4 regions of the Telluria sp. AIW5 genome follow, and region 3 is predicted to be linked to each of the others. Evidence: predicted binding sites of a transcription regulator. Region 3 holds the regulator's gene; each other region holds the start of a gene.
The links. The regulator FNR, encoded in region 3, switches genes on or off when oxygen is low (the NO sensors DNR and NnrR bind a similar motif). The targets are predictions, from matches to a motif close to TTGATNNNNATCAA.
Positions count from the first base shown of each region.

Region 1: AC1MEM_RS03715 (cation-translocating P-type ATPase) is a predicted target of FNR. The motif match lies at 2,668-2,681, and genes of this name have one in related genera.
Region 2: AC1MEM_RS03680 (universal stress protein) is a predicted target of FNR. The motif match lies at 3,404-3,417, and genes of this name have one in related genera.
Region 4: AC1MEM_RS18595 (agglutinin biogenesis protein MshI) is a predicted target of FNR. The motif match lies at 3,010-3,023, and genes of this name have one in related genera.

Region 1 is NZ_CM155289.1:834,276-839,200, reverse strand. Features, by position in the region: gene AC1MEM_RS03715 (cation-translocating P-type ATPase) at 1-2,501, opposite strand, end outside; gene AC1MEM_RS03710 (helix-turn-helix domain-containing protein) at 2,828-3,598, shown strand; partial or broken gene AC1MEM_RS03705 (GGDEF domain-containing protein) at 3,583-4,493, opposite strand; gene AC1MEM_RS03700 (universal stress protein) at 4,790-4,925, opposite strand, start outside.
Region 2 is NZ_CM155289.1:828,840-833,764, forward strand. Features, by position in the region: gene AC1MEM_RS03670 (NAD(P)H-dependent oxidoreductase) at 42-629, shown strand; gene AC1MEM_RS03675 (PHA/PHB synthase family protein) at 645-2,429, opposite strand; gene AC1MEM_RS03680 (universal stress protein) at 2,433-3,284, opposite strand; gene AC1MEM_RS03685 (hypothetical protein) at 3,447-3,746, shown strand; gene AC1MEM_RS03690 (universal stress protein) at 4,111-4,560, shown strand; gene AC1MEM_RS03695 (universal stress protein) at 4,603-4,925, shown strand, end outside.
Region 3 is NZ_CM155289.1:2,999,841-3,004,765, forward strand. Features, by position in the region: gene AC1MEM_RS13290 (metal-dependent hydrolase) at 1-44, opposite strand, end outside; gene AC1MEM_RS13295 (methyl-accepting chemotaxis protein) at 208-1,773, shown strand; gene AC1MEM_RS13300 (TraR/DksA family transcriptional regulator) at 1,850-2,251, opposite strand; gene fnr (fumarate/nitrate reduction transcriptional regulator Fnr) at 2,390-3,157, opposite strand; gene AC1MEM_RS13310 (peroxidase family protein) at 3,502-4,925, opposite strand, start outside.
Region 4 is NZ_CM155289.1:4,202,012-4,206,936, reverse strand. Features, by position in the region: gene AC1MEM_RS18600 (hypothetical protein) at 1-2,935, shown strand, start outside; gene AC1MEM_RS18595 (agglutinin biogenesis protein MshI) at 3,074-4,015, shown strand; gene AC1MEM_RS18590 (PilN domain-containing protein) at 4,012-4,659, shown strand; gene AC1MEM_RS18585 (type II secretion system protein M) at 4,656-4,925, shown strand, end outside.

The sequences.
Region 1 (4,925 bases), 2.2 Mb from region 3:
CGTAGTTCGAGACCGGCCAGCGCGACCGCAGCTGCGAGGCCGGCCGCAGCCAGCGATCCGGGCGGCGGTGGGGCCATGCGCAGCATGGCGGACGCTGCCGGCAGATAGATGGCCAGGGACAGTAGCAACAGTGCCCCCCCGGTGATCGCCCAAAACACCGGATTCGCGATCCTTAGCGTGCCGCCAACACCGCCGCGCTGACGGTTTGACATCAGCAGCGCGAGGTTGCACAGCACCAGCGCCGCGAAAACAATGGTGCGCGCTTCTGGCTGGGGAAGCTGCGCCAGCGCCCAGCCATACAGTGCGATCAGGATGGCCAACACCCATGTGCCCTGCAGCAGCGCAGCGGTGACTGCTGCGCGGCCGAACAACGCCTCGCCCGGCGCGCGCGGCGGACGACGCATCAGGTCTTTCTCGGGCGGCTCATTCTCGAAGGCCAGCGAACAGGCAGGATCGATGACCAGCTCTAAAAACACAATGTGGAGCGGGTACAGCATGACCGGCCAGCCCAGCAGCACCGGCAGCAGCGCCATGCCGGCGATGGGCACGTGCATCGCCATCACATAGCACATCGACTTGCGCATGTTGCCGAAGATCCGGCGGCCGGACGCAATCGCCTCGACCAGTGAAGCGAAGCGGTCGTCGAGCAGGGTCAGGTCGGCCGCCTCGCGCGCGACATCGGTACCGCGCCGTCCCATCGCAACACCGACATTGGCGGCGCGCAGGGCCGGGGCGTCGTTGACCCCGTCCCCCGTCATGGCCACAATGGCGCCCCCACGCTGCAATGCCTGCACGATGTCGAGCTTCTGCTGTGGCGCAATGCGCGCGCAGACGTCGATGCCCTCGAGGCGGCGCGCTAGCATGTCGCCGTCGAGTGCCGCGATCTGGATGCCCGTGAGCGTCCCCCCGCTGCCGATACCGGCCTGGCGGGCGATCGCGCGGGCGGTTGCTGGATGGTCGCCGGTGATCATCACGATGCGCAGGCCGGCTTCCCTGCACGACGCCACGGCGGCAGGGATGTCTGCACGCAAGGGATCGGCCAGCGCCGCCAGGCCGAGCAGTTCGAATTCGAAAGCGGCGGGATCGTCCGGCCAGGTGCCCGTCGCGGCACGCGCACGCGCCACTGCCAACACCCGCAGCCCCGCCCCGGCCATTTGCGCCGCGGCCGCCAGCGCTTCCTGGCGCAGGGCGGCGTCGGCGCCGCTCAAAGCGATGACCGTTTCAGGCGCCCCCTTGGCCGCTACCAGGACCCTGTTGTCGCCACAATCCCACACATGGATCAGGGCTGGTCGCTGGGGAGTAAGGCCGTATTCATGCACCAGCGACCAGCCGCCCGGGACGGCGCCAGCGTCAGGCAATGCATCGGTAGCCAGGCGCCAGAATGCAGCCTCCATAGGATCGCTACCGAGCTCGCGGCTGGCCCGCAGTGCATGGAAGAGCACTTCGCGGTGCGCCGCCGGCATCGGGGCGCCAAGCCCTGGATCGTGACCGACGCCCGCCTGCCAGATCCGGGCGACGGCCATACGATTTTCGGTCAGGGTACCGGTTTTGTCGACGCACAGCACCGAGGTCGATCCCAGGATTTCGATCGCTGCAAGGTGGCGTGTCAGCACTTGGCTGCGCGCCAGGCGCCACGCGCCGATGGCGGGAAAGACAGTGAGGATGACCGGGAATTCTTCTGGAAGCATCGACATGGACAGGGCGATGCCGGCAAGCAGCGCCGGCACCGGGTCGCTGCCACGCATGAGGAGCAGACCTACCAGCAGGGCGCTGACTGCACCACCCAGTAGCGCCAAACGGCGCGCCAGCCGCGCGGTTTCACGCTGCAGGTTTCCGGGCGGTGCCGCGATCCGGCCGAGCGCCATACCAATGCGCCCGATCTCGCTGCGTGAGCCCGTGGCACCGACCCGCGCCAGCCCATGCCCCTGCACCACGAGAGTGCCGGAATAGACCCAGGGAAGGTCAGCGCCGCCCGGGGGCGCCGGAGCGCTGCCTTGGGGCGCGGCCAGCTTGCTGACGGGGACCGACTCCCCTGTCAGCAGGGATTCATCGACCATCAGGCCGACCGCCGCCAGGAGCAGCGCATCGGCGGGCACGCGGTCGCCCTCGCCCACTTCAACCAGGTCCCCCTCGACCAGCTCCCTCGCTGGGAGACGCTGCGCCTGGCCATCGCGCCGCACCAGCGCGGTCGGCGAACTCAGGTCGCGCAGTGCCTGCAACGCGCGTTCGGTACGTCCTTCCTGGAACAGGGTCATAAAGAGCATCAGGACAACCATGCCGAGCAGGAACGCGCCCTCGCGCGCTTCGCCCAGCAGCAGGTACAGCATGGCCGCGCCAGCCAGCAAGAGATACATCGGCTCGCGCGCGGCGCCTGCGGCGATCTGCAGCCAGCGCCGCCCGCCGGCGTCCGGCAGGCAATTGGGGCCGTCCCGCGCGAGGCGTCGCGCGGCCTCATCGCTGTCCAGTCCGTGCGGACCGATTCCCGGAGCGCCCGGCCTCATGTGCCCCCTGGCCGGCCGTCGCGCGCGATTGAAGCGAAGCAGCGACGCCGCCCAGCGTTGCCCGTCACCAAATACCTCTTGTCCATCGGCGCTCCCAGGTAGTCCCAGCGTCATGCGGGCTTGTTTGACTGTAAGCGGGTCGCAAGCTGGATGTCACGGCGGGCATTTGATTTGAATCAAAAATCGGCAAAAGAACATCTCAGGCAGTCGCCATCCTGCAGAGCTGCTCCTATGTCGTCGATGCCATTGTCGGCTTGAGCCGGTCTTGCCTGATCCGCCACTTTGCCGGATACTGACCATTGGCCGCTCATGGTCCAGGGGGACGTATGAACGATCTGACGCTCCATGCCGCGATGCTTGCGCAGGCCAGGCCGCTGGCGAGCTGTTCAGGCTGCGCTGCCCGCAACCTGTGCCTGCCATCCGATGTCGACGTACGTGATGTTATCGGGTTAGACGGGCTAGTCGGGTATCGGCGGCGCCTGGCGCCCGACGAAGTCCTGTTCCGCAGGGACCAGTCTTTTGCGATGGTGTATGCGGTCCGCTTCGGCCATCTGAAATCGTCGCGGCCCGATCACCGGGGCCAGCCGCATGTCACCGCTTTCTACATGAGCGGCGATCTGATGGGGCTCGATGCGATCTACGCCGGACGACATGCCTCTACGATGTGCGCACTCGACGACTGCGAAGTGTGTGAAATTCCTTATGGCAGGCTTCAGGAAGCAATGCATGATTCTGCGCCTTTGATGCAGCGTTTCCATTCCGCCCTGAGCCACGAGATCGTACGCGAACAGGCGGTACTGCTGTACGCGAACATGAATGGGTCGGAGCGCCTTGCCAGCCTGCTGCTGGACCTGTCCTCGCGATATGTCGAGCGAGGCTATTCCGGGCGACGATTCCGCCTGCGCATGTCGCGCGCCGACATCGGCAACTACCTTGGACTGACGATCGAAAGTATCAGCCGCCTACTGGGGCGTTTCCGCAACGAGGGATGGATCGCCCTCGATAAGCGCGAGATTGAATTACTCAATTTTGAACGGCTGGAAGCGCTCCTGACGTCCGCTCCGCCGGAAGCAGGCAGTAGTCAGGAAAAAGGATGAGACGGCGCAAGTTCGATACGATTGCGGCCGTTTGATTTCGCCTGGTACATCGCGGCGTCCGCTGCAGCAAGCAAGGCACTGAATTCTGCATGTCCCTGATGCAGCGCCGCGATGCCGATACTGATCGTGCAGCTGACCGTCCCAGCCGGCGTTTCGAGCCGGATGTCGGCGACGGCCAGACGCATGCGCTCGGCGCAGGCAAGCGCATCTTCCTCCGTTGTCTCCGGCATGACGCAGACGAATTCTTCGCCCCTATCCGTCCAACATAGTCACTGGTCCTCAGCTGTGCTGCACAAACCCGGCTCACGGCGCACAACACCGTATCGCCGGCAGCATGGCCGAAGGTATCGTTGACGCGCTTGAAGTGATCGATATCGATCATGCCGATCGCCAGCGGGCGGCCGTAGCGCCTTGCCAGCGCAACGTCATGGTTAGCCAGCTCGACGAGGTAGCCGCGCGCCAGCACCCCGCTGAGGCTATCGTAGTGGGCCGCATGGGCCAGCGCCCGTTCGGCAAGGAAGGCGGCGCGCCGCCAGCGTCCTTGCACCAGCGCGACCGCCCCTGCCAAGGCCAATGTCACCAGGTAGACCAGCGTGCTGGCGGCAAACACCTGCTGCGGCAGTACTGCGGCACCGAGCCCAACGAATAGCAGCGACGGCAACAGCACGACCAGGAACAGGCGGTGCAGGCGTGGCTCGACCAAAGCAAGCGGAAACATCGCGCCGGTGATTGCAGGCAAGGCCAGCACCAGTCCGTGTGGCAGCAGCGCGGAGCTCAGGATCATCGCCCCCGTGTGCGTCACGTACACCAAACCGCAGCGCCAGGCAATCGGTATCCGGGCGCTCCATTCTACATAGCCAAGGGCTCCAACGAGTACCAGGGACAGGCGCAGCATCGCCGTCGTCCAGGCCGATTCCGGGGCGATCCAATAGTCCCATGCCGCAAACAGGACCACGGCGAGACCAAACACCGGGCCGAGTGCGGGCAACATGCCAGAGAGGCTGCGGTCGAGCGCGAGGCTGAACTCGCGTTCATCCTCAGGGTCGAGCGCGCTGGACGTGCGAACGAAAGCGGCGCGCAGGCGGCTCAAGCGACGATTCGCTCCGGCAGCGCTTTCGCCGCCTGTCGTACCTGCACCGCACGGCTGGGCCGTCCACGCTTCCGGCCAGCGCTTGTCCGGGTACATGGCTGCTACGTCAAGCGCGCACTGGCGGGACAGGGCCGCGCCAGCGCGTCGGCCTGTTCGTCGGGCAGGGCCGGCCGCAGCACCATGACCGGAACCGGCGCATAGGCGAGTACCGCCTGTGTCACGCTACCGGCCAGTAAT
Region 2 (4,925 bases), 2.2 Mb from region 3:
ACCGTTGAGATGACGCTCGACCTGCAGGCAATGGGGAGCACATGATGGCCAGCCGCATCCTCATCGTGCAGGGCCATCCGGACGGAGCGCACCAGCACCTCTGCCATGCGCTTGCGGCGGCCTATGAAGCGGGCGCCGCCGCCGCCGGCCATACGGTCGAGATGATCGAGCCAGCGCGCTTGCGCCTGCCGCTGCTGGGAAGCCAGGAAGAGTGGCAGCGCGAAGCTCCACCAGCTGTGATTGCGGCGCAGGAAGCAATCCGCCGGGCGCAGCACCTGGTCTTTTTCTACCCGCTATGGCTGGGCGACATGCCGGCCATGCTGAAGGGTTTCCTGGAGCAGGTAGCGCGGCCGGGTTTCGCGATCGACCCGAAGCCACGTAACCCGTTGCGGCCAGGGCTGCTGGGCGGGCGCAGTGCGCGCCTGGTCGTCACCATGGGGATGCCGGCACTGGCGTACCGGTGGCTGTACGGTGCCCACAGCATCAGGCTCATGCGCCGCAACATCCTCGGTTTCGCCGGCATCGCGCCGGTGTACAGCACAGTGGTGGGCGGCGCGGGCGAGCTTGGTGCTGCAGGCGTCGAGCGCTGGTGTACACGGCTGCACCGGATGGGCGTGGCCGCACGCTGATGCGGTCGGCGTCGCTCACATGGCCAGTACGTAGCTGCCTGGGGCCGGAGCGAGCCCGACCACGGGCGGGGGCGGTAAGGCCATCGGCCCCGCGTGCTCAGCCAGCCATGCTTCCCATGCAGGCCACCAGCTACCTTCGCGTTCCTCGACCTTGCGCTCCCAGCTGTCCGGATCGACGTAAGGCGCATCGTGCGCATGGGTTGCGACCTGGTAGCTGCGCCGCGGGGTCCCTGGCGGCGACACGACACCGGCGTTGTGCCCGCCCGAGGTCAACAGGAACGTCACCTCGGTGTCGGTCAAGGGCGCGATCTTGTACACCGAGCGCCAAGGCGCTACATGGTCGGTGCGTGTACCGACCGCGAATATCGGAACGCGGATGTCTGCAAGCGAGACGGGGCGGCCATCGACCAGGTAGCGCCCGCTCGCCAGTGCGTTTCTTAAAAAGAGCTTGCGCAGGTATTCCGAATGCATGCGGTAGGGCATGCGCGTGGCGTCCGTGTTCCACGAGGCTAGGTCATTGTCCTTGTCCGGGATGTCGAGCAGGTAGTGGCGCAGCCGTCGGGACCAGACCAGGTCGTTCGAGCGCAGAAGCTGGAAGGCACCCGCCATTTGGCGCGAGTCGAGGTAACCCTGCTGCCACATGGCCGCCTCCAGAAACCTGACCTCGCTATCGTCGATGAACAGGGACAGTTCGCCCGGCTCGGTAAAGTCGACCTGGGCCGCCAGCAAGCTGACGCTGGCCAGACGGGCGTCGCCGTCACGCGCCATGGCGGCGGCGGCAATCGCGAGCAGTGTCCCGCCCAGGCAATAGCCGCATGCGTTGACCCGGGGGGCACCGGTCTGCTCGGCGATAGCATCGATCGCGGCCATCACGCCAAGGCGGCGATAATCTTCCAGCGCCAGGTCACGATCCTCTGCCCCCGGGTTCTTCCAGGAGATCATGTAGACGGTATGCCCGCGCTCGACGAGGTAGCGCACAAGGGAATTCTGTGGCGAAAGATCAAGGATGTAGTATTTCATTATCCAGGCCGGCACAAACAGCAACGGCACTTCATGCACCGATGGGGTAGTTGGATCGTAGCGCAGCAGCTCGATCAGCCGGTTCGACAGCACGACCCTGCCTGGCGTGACCGCGACGTCGGTGCCAGGGACATAGGCGAGCGGCGGTCTGGTTTTTGCCAGCGTATTGCGCGTGTCGACGGCGGCGCGCAAGATCCCGTGCAGGAGGTTGCGCCCGCCGCTCGTCGCCGTAACCTGTTGCGCCGCGGGATTGGTCGCGACGAAATTCGACGGCGCGACCGCATCGAGCAGCTGGCGCGCCACGAAGGTGACGACATCGGTGTGATGTGGCGCGACGCCGGGCACTGCGCAAGTTGCGCGATGCCACCATTGCTGGGTCAGCAGGAAGCCCTGGCTGACGACGTTCCAGGGCCACGCATTCCAGGCCGGATCGGCGAAGCGCTTGTCCTGCGCCAGCGGCTGCAGGGGCTCGACGGCCTGCCTCCCGGCAGCCGCCGCGCCGTATTCAAGCCAGTGCTGGATGCTGGACTGCGCCAACAGGGCAAGTTCCATCTGTTTGTCCGGCGAAAGGGCAAGGTGGCTGGCCCAGTCCTGCCAGGCTAGCGCCAGCGCCGCCGGCGACACGTGTGCGGTAAATTGCCCGAGCCAGGCGTTCAGGGCCAGGTCGGCCGAGCGCTGCGCCGTGTCCCATTCGGGCCCGGCCGCGTGGCGCCCGCCTTGCCAGGTACTGCCTTCACGCCGCAATTCGCTCGCCGGGATATCCCTGAGAGGGGCGTCCATGGCTCAGTGCGCAATGAGCAGCGGTACGCGGGCGCGCTCCAGCAGCTCTCGCGTGACACCCCCGAGCGCCCATTCGCGGTACCGGCTGTGGCCGTAGGCGCCAGTGACCATGAGTCCGGCGCCAGAATCGCGTGCCAGTGCCATCAATGCTTCGCCCTCGGTCGAGGTAGTACGTTCACGAATTACCTCGACGTGCACCCCGTGGCGAGCAAGGTATAGGGCCATGTCGGCGCCGGGCTGCTCGCCGTGCAGCCCGGAACGCTCATCGGGGTTGATGAGGACGAGCTGGACGCTCTCGGCGCGCTGTAGCAGCGGCAATGCGGCGGTAATGGCGCGGATCGCCGGCATGCCGCCGTCCCAGCCGACTACCACGCTACCCGGGATCGCGGCCTTGTTGTAGTCGTGCGGAATGACGAGTACCGGACGGACGCCGTGCAGCGCGACGTATTGCGGGAGATGGGCCACGTGTCCCGGCAGACCAGGCGCGGCCGCGGTGGGGTTGTCCTGGCTGAGCACGACGAGGTCGGTGTAGCGTGATTCCAGAAGCAATGCGTATCTGGCGTCGTCGTCTATTGCGTGCGTTTCGAACGATTCGACTCCGAGGCGCCCGGCATCGCGCCTGAACACGGCGAGACGCGCCTCGGCGGCATCCCGCAGGCCCTGGAAATCCGACTCCGGCATGGGCATCGGGGCGCCCATGGAACCCGTCAGCGTTGCGTAGTCGAGCCAGCTGATGCCGGTCGCGGCCGTACCGACCAGGTGGGCGCGATGGTCATTTGCGAGCAGGGCGGCAGCGCGCAGGCGGCTGTCCTGCCCTTCACGGCCATCGATGTAAACCGTAATCGTCTTATACATAATTTTCTTTCGGGAAAGTATGAACGGTCAGCCTGCCGTGAACATTTTGCATACCGGCTGATGGAAAGAACGGCATCGGACAACTGTAGGGCCTCTTGGCGCAGAACTGAGCATCGGATTTGATAGAAATCAAATACACCAGCAATTTGGAAAACGGCTGAGATGTTCGCCTCACTCCGCCTGCAGGGCCTTGAGCAAGGGCGGGTCGCGGCGGTAGATGTCCTCGGCGAACAAGGCGCGACCGTGGCGGTCCGTGATTGCGGTGGCATAGAACAACACAACCGGGACCGGCTCGGCGAGCGTCACTGTGCGGGTCGGGCCAGGACGCATTGCCGCGGCTACGCGATCGTCGTTCCACTTCACGGAGTCGGCCAGCACGAACTGCGCGAGCTCGGCCGGACGTTCAACGCGAATGCAACCGTGGCTCAGGTCGCGCCGGGCACGGTTGAAGAGCTCCTGTGACGACGTCGAATATGATGCGGTATAGATGGGGTCGCTTTCGAAGGGAGCCTCGGCGTTGAGGTCTCCCAGCAGTCGCAGGCGCTCGCGGAGCAGCTCCGCACCCGCATATGGGGTGCCGGGAAACGATCCCGGTCGGCCCGACAGCAGGCAGGGCCGGCCACTGCGGGGCTAGCCGGGCCAGTGCGCGGTACTGCGCCAGCGTGTCCTTGCCCCCCGATACAGCAGGATTGCAGGCGCGGCCGCGTCGAGGCGCAGAGAGTGCGGACCCGGTCTTGTCCCTTCTTGATCCGAATCAAACAAAAATCTGATCGCCGCCTACAGACTGATTTCAATCAGTTGAAGCATCCAGACCGGCGCGAAGGCCATGTTCCACAAAATACTTGTACCCACCGACGGATCAGCCCTGTCCGAGCACGCGGCGGCGGCGGCAGTGGCGCTTGCCCGCGGCAGTGGCGCTGAGATCGTCGCGCTGTCGGTTGCGCAGCAGCGGGATCCCTCGCACGCGCAGTTCGACGACGGCACGTCGACGGTGCAACGCGAGCGCGCCCTGAACGCGGCAGCGCAACGTGCCGGCCGGGTAACCCGGCTAGCCCAGGAAGCCGGCGTGCCACATAGCCTTGTCACTGCCATGGCTTCGTCGCAGCACGACGAAATTATCCGCGTGGCGCTCGAACTGCATTGCGACCTGATCTTCCTAGCCGCACACGGGCAGTGTGGGGTGACGAGGCTGATCGCGGGACGGATACCGCAGCTGGTGCTCGCCTATTCGCCCGTGCCCGTGATTCTGTACCGCGGCGGCGCCGAGACCGCCTAATCGTCAACGCCGGCAGCGCCGGCACACTTTGAGAGGTCTACCATGTACAAGCGAATCCTTTTGCCGACCGACGGTTCGGAGGCATCCCAGCGCGCCATCGTGGCGGGCGTCGACTTTGCCAAGAGTGTGGGAGCCGAGGTCGTCGCCATGACGGCGACGCCAGAATTCCATACGTTTACCACTGATGCCGCCATGCTGGAGCAGACCCCGGAGGATTACGCGCAAGCCAGCCGGGAACGCGGTCAGCGCATGCTCGACGAGGTGGCCACAGCCGCCCGCAATGCCGGCGTCACCTGCACCTGCATTGCGGTCGCTTCGGACAGTCCGTACGAGGCAATCATTTCTACCGCGCGCGAACATCAATG
Region 3 (4,925 bases):
TCGCCGAGCGCGAACCCGACGAGGGAGTGGGTAAGATTGTCCATCGAGCAATATTAGCATCCGCTCCCCGCTGCGCGGGCTGAGCACATACTCCCGGTTCCGAACAGTCAAGCGCAAATTTTTGACCCAGATCAAGGATTTCGAAGAATACTCTTCGGTACAATCGGCCGCTTATAAATTTGCCATGCGGCAATATTGGAGAGCATCGTGCGCAGCAATTTGCCGGTTACCGGCATCGAATACCGGATGGAAGCAGGCCAGTCGATCGTTTCGAAGACCGACACCAAGGGCCGCATCACCTACGTCAACCCGAGCTTCATCGAAGTCAGCGGTTTCCCCGAGCACGAGCTGCTGGGCAAGGCGCACAACATCGTGCGCCACCCCGACATGCCGCCAGAGGCCTTCGCCGACCTCTGGCAGGCGCTGCAGGCCGGCCAGCCCTGGACCGGGATGATCAAGAACCGCCGCAAGAACGGCGACTTTTATTGGGTGGTCTCGAACGTGGTGCCGGTCAAGGAAGACGGCCGCGTCATCGGCTACATGTCGGTGCGCACCACGCCGACGCGCGAACAGGTGGCAAGCGCAAGCGAGCTGTACCGAAAGTTCCGCTCCGGTGAACAGGGCGCGCTGGTCATCCGCGGCGGGCGTGCGGTACGCACCGGCCTGGTGGCGCGCCTGGCCGGCCTGCGCCGACTGCCGCTCGGACGCCGCCTGGGCCTGGTGATGGGCATGCAGGCGACCATGCTGGCTGCGTTCGGCCTGGCTGCCGATGGCGCGCTGTGGCGTAGCGTGGCTGCGCTCGGCGTGCTGGCCACGCTCGCGGCCTGGGCCGGGCTGCGGCAAGCGATCCTGGCGCCGCTGCGCGAAGCGACGGCCGCCGTGCATGCGCTGGCCGGCGGCGACCTGTTGCACCTGCCCGAGACGGGCCGCAGCGACGAGTTCGGCCGGCTGCTGCGCGCACTGCGCCAGCTGAACATCAATTTGCAGGCCATCGTCGGCGACGTGCGCAGCAACGTGCGCTCGATCGAGACCACGACGCGCGACATTGCCGCCGGCAACGTCGACCTCGCGGGACGCACCGAATCGCAGGCGGCCAGCCTCGAGCAGACTGTCGCCACCCTCGGGCAGGTGGCCGGCGCCGCCGGCCGCAATGCCGACAGCGCCCACCGCGCCGACGGCCTGGTGGGCGCGGCGGCAAGCGTGGCCGGCCGTGGCGGCGATGCGGTCGAACGGGTCGGCGCCACCATGGGCCAGATCAGCAGCTCGGCCGCGCGTATCGTCGACATCATCGGCCTGATCGACGGCATCGCGTTCCAGACGAATATCCTGGCGCTGAACGCGGCGGTCGAGGCCGCCCGCGCCGGCGAGCAGGGCCGCGGCTTCGCGGTCGTGGCCGGCGAAGTGCGCAGCCTGGCCCAGCGCTCGGCCGGCGCGGCGAAGGAAATCAAGGCCCTGATCGAGGATTCCGTGCAAAAGGTAGCGCAGGGCAATGCGCTGGTGGGCGAAGCCGGCCAGACCATGCGCGAGGTCGTCGCCTCGGTGCGGGACGCGGCCGGCATCATGCACGACATCACCCAGGCCAGCCGGGAGCAGGGCGGCGAAATCGGCGAAGTCAATGCCGCGATGGCGGAACTGGACGCGATCACGCGCCAGAATGCGACGCTGGTGGAACAGTCGGCGGCGGCCTCGCATAATGTGGCGGAAGAAGCGGCGCGCCTGTCGCAGGCGCTGTCGGTATTCAAGTTCGGGCGAGCGCCGGCCGCGATAGCGTGACGTTCGGGCACTCCGACCGGTGTGAATCGTTCGCCGATTCCGGCCTTCGGCCACCGGGTGCAGTGCCGGCCCTGCTTTACATCGTGGGCCCGCGGCCCGTGCCTTCTTCCCGCTCGATGCGTTCCTGGCAGGGCACGCAGGTGCGCACCGTCGGCGTGGCCAGCAGGCGTTGTTCGGGAATCTCGCAGCCGCAGGATTCGCAGATGCCGTAGCCGCCCGATTCGAGGCGGCCGATGGCGGCGTCGATCTCGTGCAGCAGGGCGGTTTCGTGGTCGGCGAAATGTTCTTCGTCGTGGGCGATCATTTCGGCGGTCGGGGCGTCGTCGTTCTGGACGAGGTGGGCGCGCGGCGAGATGACGGGCGGCTCGTCGCCCGAAGGATCGGCGTCCAGGCGGGCGCGCGCGGTGGCGAGTGCGGCTTCACGGGCCGCGCCGAGCCGCCTGGCGACTTCTTCGTGGAGGGATTGCGAGATGGGCATGCGGTTTCCTGGAATCAAATAGTGGGTGTTTTCAAAAAAGCAGCGTTGAAAATACTCTAGCCGATTCCGACGGATGCGCGCGCCAGCTTGGGCGGCGGCGTCATGGGCGCGGCGTGCCGGGGCAAGTGGAGGACCGCCTCAGGCCATCGGGCTGCACTGGTCGGTGCCGGCGGCGATCGCCTTCAGCCTGGCCGGCTCGAGCAGGACCACCTCGCGCTTGTCGACCTCGATCCAGCCCTGTTTCCTGAATCGCGACAGCAGGCGGCTGACGCTTTCGATCGTCAGGCCGAGATAATTGCCGATGTCCTCGCGCGACATGCGCAGGCCGAAGGCGGTCGGCGAATAGCCGCGCGCGGCGTAGCGGGCCGACAGGTTCACCAGGAACACCGCGAAGCGTTGCTCGGCGCGCATGTTGCCGAGCAAGAGCATGACGTTTTGCTCGCGCGTGATTTCACGGCTCATGATCCGGTGGAAGTGGCGCAGCAGGGCAGGGACCTGGCCGAACAGCTCTTCCAGGCGCGCGAACGGGATCTCGCATACCTCGCTGTCTTCCAGCGCCACCGCGTCGCACTGGTGGCGCTCGCCGCTGATGGCATCCATGCCGAGCAGTTCGCCGGCCATCTGGAAGCCGGTGATCTGCTGCTCGCCCGCGGCATTCACCTGGTAGGTCTTGAAGTGGCCGTAGCGCACCGCGTACAGGTTGCGAAACGGTTCGCCCATCGTGTACAGCCGCTCGTCGCGCGCGAGGCGCCGGCGCGCGCCGATGACCTGGTCGAGCCGGGTGATGTCGGCGGCGTCGAGTCCCATCGGCAGGCACAGCTGGTGCATGCTGCAGGCGCTGCAGCTGGCCTTGATGGCGCCGAGGCTGATCGGCGCTACGGCGGGAAGTGGGAGGGCCTGGCGCATGGGAATGGAGAAAGGAGTGGTCGCCCGATTATAGACGCTCGGCCGGATGCGCCGGGTTTCCTGATACTGCCGTGGATCGGGACGGCGGATAGATCGATCGCCAGGACGCGGCGACGGCCGACAGAGCGCGGCTGCGGTGCGACGTAGGGTGGGCATGCCCACGCGGAATGTCGCATCGTGTTTGCGGAACAGGTGCCGCGAACCACGCATCCGGACGCACTCCTGAATACGAGCCACGACACTGGAACCAGGCCAACGCTGCAGCGCGTTCCGCGTGGGCGTGCCCACCCTACGTTACGCGGCGGTCAACAAGTGCAGCGGCGGCCAGCAAGGTGCAGCGCCTGTCACAAAGGCGGCAATGCGGCGTCCTGGCCGATGCGGATCAAGCCGCGCAGGGTGAATTCTCCCGTGCCCAGCTCGGCATCGGAGGGCGGATTCGCCACCACACTGTCATCGGCGAACCTGACATGGTTCCACAAGGTCTCCGCAACGATCAGGCTTCCGACATTCCCCAGATGGTTGCCGTCGGAAACTGCCGCGGCCTCGGCAAGAATGTAGAACCACAGCGGCGTGGCCTTGTGAAAACCCGCGGCGATGAAACGCGCGCGGTTGGACGCGGGAACCGCAGCAAGAATCGTGTCTTCGGCCAGTCGCTCGCGGCCGGTCCGGCGGGCGACCGCCTGGCCGGTCGGCAGTCCGAGTAAATAACCCCGCAACAGGTTGCGAGCGGCAAGACGACCCATGATCGATTCGATCGGCATGCCGGCGGTATCGCGCAGCTTGCTCAATTCGGGACTGATCCGGCAATCGATTTTTCGTGCGGGATTCCGGCCGGCCGTGTCGCCCTGTTCGAAAAACCTGACCCAGTCGATGATCCAGTTGTTCGGCAGGGACGGGAACTGTTTATCCGGCCCGGGGAGTGGGGCAATGTCGCCGGACAAGGCGGTAAACGTAAACATGAAGTTGAAGGTCGCGGGAGCCAGTCCGCCTTCAGGCTTGAACGTGTCGTTGTAATCGTATTCCTGCCGTACCATCGAATGTCCAAAGCGATAGGCCGCGGCGGAAAATTCGACCGGCATGAAGAGCGCTGAAAGACCGTCGGCCCTCCAGGCGGACGGCCCGCCCGCCAGCACCTGTTCCACCACGGCCGGCGCGCAAATCCTGGGCAGGAAATCATGCAGCACCGCCCATTGGTAGCGCCGGCGCACGGCCATGCGTGCCTGCTCCGCAGTGAGCCCGTCCCGTTTCATGAGCGCGTTATGCGAGCGCAGGAAGGCGACATGCATCTGCGCCGTGATCAGGTTCTCGTCGTTGCGGGGATCGCCGATGATGGCCTTGCGATCGAGGTCCTGGTCTTCCTGGGGAGGGAGCCGCGGCAGGTCATGGTGGAGATCGGCGGTCTTGATCGGCCGGAACTCTTCAGGAACCTCGGTAACTTTTCCCATCACCATGTACCCATCGGAATCCGTCGTCCCTTCCGCACCGTCGAGCTTGTAGACGCTGTCGAGATCGAGCACGCCGGTGCGCCGGTTCACCAGGCTGTCCATCACCTGCTGCGGCGTCAATACCGGAAAATCCGGCAGTTTGATGACGTTGAAAATATCGGCCGGCTGGCCTTGCGCGTTGCGCTCGAATTCGGTCAGGGTGATGTCATGATCGATGAACTGGCCAGGCGGTTTTCGGGACTGGCCGCGAGGTCCCCGAACATGAATCCGAACCGGCCGGTTTCGCCTTCCGTCAACAGCGGGGTCGCAAGGGGTTCGCCATG
Region 4 (4,925 bases), 1.2 Mb from region 3:
CGCGGGCACCAACCGCACGGCGAAGCTGTCGCTGCCGTCGGGGGCGACGGTCCTCTCGGCGCAGTTGTACTGGGCCGGCTCCGGCACCAGCGACAGCACCGTCAGCTTCGAGGGCAAGTCGGTGACGGCCAGCCGCAAGTACACCTCAAGCACCGTCGGCGGCGGCCTCAATTACTTCGGCGGCGCGGCCGACGTGACGACAGTCGTCCAGAAAAAGGGCGCCGGCACCTACAGCTTCTCGGGCCTGACGGTGTCGAACGGGAAGCCGTGGTGCAACTCGCAGGCCGTGCTCGGCGGCTTTTCACTGCTGGTCGTGTATTCGAATCCGGCCGAACCGGAACGCGTGCTGAACCTGTACGAAGGTTTCCGCTACCTGCAGAACAGCGAACTGATCGTCAGTGCCAGCAATTTCCGCTGGAACCGGACCGCAACGCCCGTGAGGGAAAAGGCGCGCATCGGCCACATCACCTGGGAAGGCGACCCGACCCTGGCCCAGGATGGCGAGCGCCTGCTGTTCGAGGGCAACGAGGTATCCGACTCGCTCAACCCGGAAGGCAACCAGTTCAATTCGAAAAGCAATATCAACGGCGACAGCGCTTCCTACGGCATCGACTTCGACGCCTACGATACCTCGGTCCTGATCTGGTCCTGGCAAGATGCGCGCGTGACGACCTCCTACCGCACCGGCCAGGACCTGGTGCTCCTGAATGCCGAGATCCTGGTGGTGCCGACGGTGCCGGTATCGGACCTGTCGGTCGCGATTGCGCGGCCGGGCGGGCTGCAGGTCGGCCGCAATGCCGTCTATACCGTCACCGTCACCAACAACGGCCCCTACACCGAGGCCGGGCCGGTCACGGTCACCCAGGCGCTGCCCGATGGCATGAGCTACGTATCGGGCAGCGGCACCGGCTGGACCTGCGTGGCCAATGGCGCGCAGGTCACCTGCACCTACCGCGCGGCCATGGCGCCCGACACCAATGCGGCGCCGCTCACGCTCACGGCCGCCGTGACGAGTACCGGCGACAAGACGACCACGGTCACCGTGAAAGGCACAGGCGACGACAATGCGGCCAATAACACGGCCTCGAACAAGGGCACGGCCGCCGCCGCGGCCGTAACGCCCGGCACGGGCCCGGCCACGGGCACGACCGGCTACGTCTTCACCGACAGCAAATGCACGGCCGGCATCAAGGTCGGCGCTGCCGGCCAGGCCTGCAAGGAATACAGCGCCGCGATGGTCGGCGGCCAGTCCGTCGACATCTACCTGACCGCGATCAGCGGGGACCTGCCGACCGCGCCCAGCAAGAGCAAGGAGACGAGCGTAGCGATGCAGTTCTCGCTCGACTGCGTCAATCCCGCCAGCGGCAGCGTCAACGCGACCTATGCCGGCATCGCCCTTCCGGTGTGCGCCGCGTCCGGGCTGCCGGCCGCCTGGTCGGGAAGCACCACCGTCAAGTTCGCGGCAAACGAGGTGTCGGTGAAGCAGGCTTTCGCTTACAACGACATCGGCAGGGTCGCGCTCAGCCTGCTGGCGGGCGGCGCCACCGCCTCGACCCGGCAATTCGTCGTGGCGCCGCTGCGCATCGATTTCAAAAGCATCCGGAGCGGCGCGCTGGACAACCCGAAGAGTACGGCGCCGGACGGCGCCGGCTTCGCCCCGGCGGGCGCGCCCTTGAAGGTCGAGATCGGCGCGCTGCTGGCCGGCACGGCCGGCTACGCCCCGAATTTCGGCAACGAGGACGTGCCGTCGGCGCTCAAGCTTGTCCATGCGGAAGCGGTCAAACTCGTGAGCCTGGGCGAGCTGACGCAAGGCGCGCCCGACTGGACCAAAACCAAAGGCATCGCCACCATCGACGCGGCCTGGAGCGAGGTCGGCGCCATCAATGTCGTGGCCGGCCTGGTGGACGCCGACAATCCCGACGACGCGAGCAAGTCCAACCTCTACCTGGGCGTGCCGACGCCGGGCAGCACGGTCGCGGTCGGCCGCTTCTATCCGGCCTATTTCAAGACCATCGTCAGCGGCCGCTTCGATTGCCCGGCCGTACTTCCCGCCACGCTGAACTGCCCCGGCGACAAGGGCGCCGTGTATTCGCAACAGCCGTTCACGGTCACGGTCGAGGCCTACAACGCCAGCAACGAGCTGGTACAAAATTTCACGGGCGACTGGTACCGGACCGTCACCCTGAGTGCGGTGAAGGAGGCGCGCGGCGAGCCGGCCGAGACGGCGCTCGGTACCGCGACGGGCACCGCCCCGGTGACGATCGCGCCGCCGCCCAAGCCGGCCGATCCGGCCGCGAAGCCACTGCCGTACCCGATGCAGGCGACGGCGACGTTCAAGCTGGCGAGCCCTTACGTCGATACGCCGCCGCGCCCGGCCGTGGGCGATCCACGCACCATCGCCGTGCGCGCCACCGCCGGCGACACGCAGCTGGCCGCCGGCGGCGGCCCCGCCACCGTCGCGGTCGCGATCAGTTCGAACGTCGAGGACTCCGAGGAGGGCGGCATCCTGGTGCTGCACGGCCGCCTGAAGCTGCCGAACGCGCTCGGCACCGATACCCTGCGCACGCCCCTGAACCTGCGCGCCGAATACTACCTCGGCACGGCGGGCTGGCTCTTCAATCCCGGCTTTGCCGAGGCCATCGCGGGCGTGGTACAGCCGGTCTCCTGCGCGGCCGTTGCGGCGACTTTCCTCGACCCGGGCGAAACCTGCGCGGCGCTCATCGGCGCGGCGGACACGAATCCGGTCCTGATGAAAGAGCAAAAGGGCGGCACCTTGTGGCTGCGCGCACCGGGCAAGCGCAAGAACGGCGCGGCCCGCAGCGGCAGCGTCACCCTGCGCTACAGCAGCTGGCCCTGGCTGCCGAGCACGACCGGCCGGGTCAGCTTCGGCAGCCACCGCAGCCCCGTGATCTACGTGCGCGAGTTGTATTTCTGACGCCGCTGCGGCCTGTGTCGCCCGGCGCCGTCCAGTGTGGCCGCAGTCGATTTAGTTCGATGAAAATGTCGATCTTGAATATAATCAATCTTCTACGGTCAAGACACCAGAGATCGCCCCATATCGACAACGGCCCGCATGCGTTTTTTTAGAAAAGCAAAGAAAAGAGAAGGGTGGCTGGCCATCGCGCTGCAAGGCGACGGCCTGGCCGCCGTCAGCATGCAAACGGCGCCCGATATCAAGCCGCAGGTGCGCCAGGCCGTCTTTTATCCGGGCAAGAACGCCGCCGAGTTGCTGGAGAAAGCGGGCCACGAACTGCATGCCCACGCCTACCGCTCGATCACCATGCTGTCCGCGGGCGAATACCAGATCCTCTCGGTCGACGCCCCCAATGTCGCGCCCGACGAGCTCAAGACCGCGGTGCGCTGGCGCCTGAAGGACATGCTCGACTTCCACGTGGACGACGCCACCATCGACGTCCTCGATTTGCCGGTCGACCCGAACGCCGCCGTGCGCGCCCAGCATTCGATGTTCGCCGTCGCCGCGCGCAACAGCGTGATCGAGGCGCGCCAGAAGCTGTTCACCGCGGCCAAGGTCGAGCTGGCCGTGATCGACATCCCGGAAATGGCGCAGAGGAATATCTCGGCCCTGGTCGAGCCGCCCGGGCGCGGCGTGGCGATGCTCTCCTTCTGCGACGAAGGCGGCCTGCTGACGGTCTCCTACCGCGGCGAACTCTACCTGGCGCGCCGCATCGACCTCGCGCTCGCGCAGCTGCTCGACGAGGACGCCGAGCGCCGCAACGCCGCGTTCGACCGCGTCACGCTCGAGCTGCAGCGCTCGCTCGACAACTTCGAGCGCCAGTACTCCTTCATCAGCGTGGCCAAGCTGGTGCTGGCGCCGTCTCCGGTCGTCGGGCTCGACGACTACCTGTCGAGCAACCTCTACACGCCGGTCGATACGCTCGACCTCGCGACCTTGTTCGACTTCGAACGCGCGCCCGAGTTGGCCGACAAACTCCTGCAGCAGCGCTTCCTGGTACCGCTCGGCGCCGCCCTGCGCCACGAGGAGACGGTGCTGTGAGCCAGCAGATCAACCTGTTCAACCCGGTCTTCCTGCAGCAAAAGAAGATTTTTTCGGCACGCACGATGGCGGCCTCGCTGCTGGTGCTCTTCCTCGGGATGGCCGCGCTCCAGGCCTACGGCAAGATGCGCCTGCGGGATTTGCAAAGGCAGGCCGACGCCGGCGCCGCCCAGCTGACACAAAAGCAGAAGCGCCTCGAGAGCGTGAACGCCGAATTCGCGCCGCGCCAGAAAAATCCGGCGGTCGAGGCCGAACTGGCCGAGGCCCAGACCCAGCTCGCTTCGCTGCGCGAAGTCTCCGGCGTGCTCGAACGCGGGGAGCTCGGCAACACGCAGGGCTATGCCGAATACTTCCGCGCGCTGGCGCGCCAGCACGTCGACGGCCTGTGGCTGACGAGCGTCAGCATCACCGGCGCCGGCCTGGACATCGGCGTGCGTGGACGAGCGCTCGATCCGCAGCGCGTTCCCGGCTACCTGAACCGCCTGACCACGGAACCCATCCTGCGCGGCAAGGCCTTCGGCAGCCTGTCCATCAGCCAGGGCGTGGCCGGTGCCCGCCTCGACGAGGGCGGCAAGACGGTCACCACCCCGGCGCCCTTTGTCGAATTCAGCCTGCTGTCGACGCCGGAAGGAGCCAAACCGTGAAGGAACAGCTCACCCGGCTCGCCGCCCGCGTCGATGCGCTCAGCCTGCGCGAGCGGGGGCTGCTGTTCGCGGCGATCGCCGCCGCTACCGTCTTCCTCGTGCATTTCTTTGCGCTGGGGCCGATGTTCGCGAAGCAGGGCCTGCTGCGCACCCAGATCGTCCAGCAGCAGAACAACCTCGAAGGCATCGACAACGAGATCGGCGACAAGGTGCGGGCCGCCCAGGTCGACCCGGACGCGCCGGTGCGCGAACGTATCGCCGCCGTG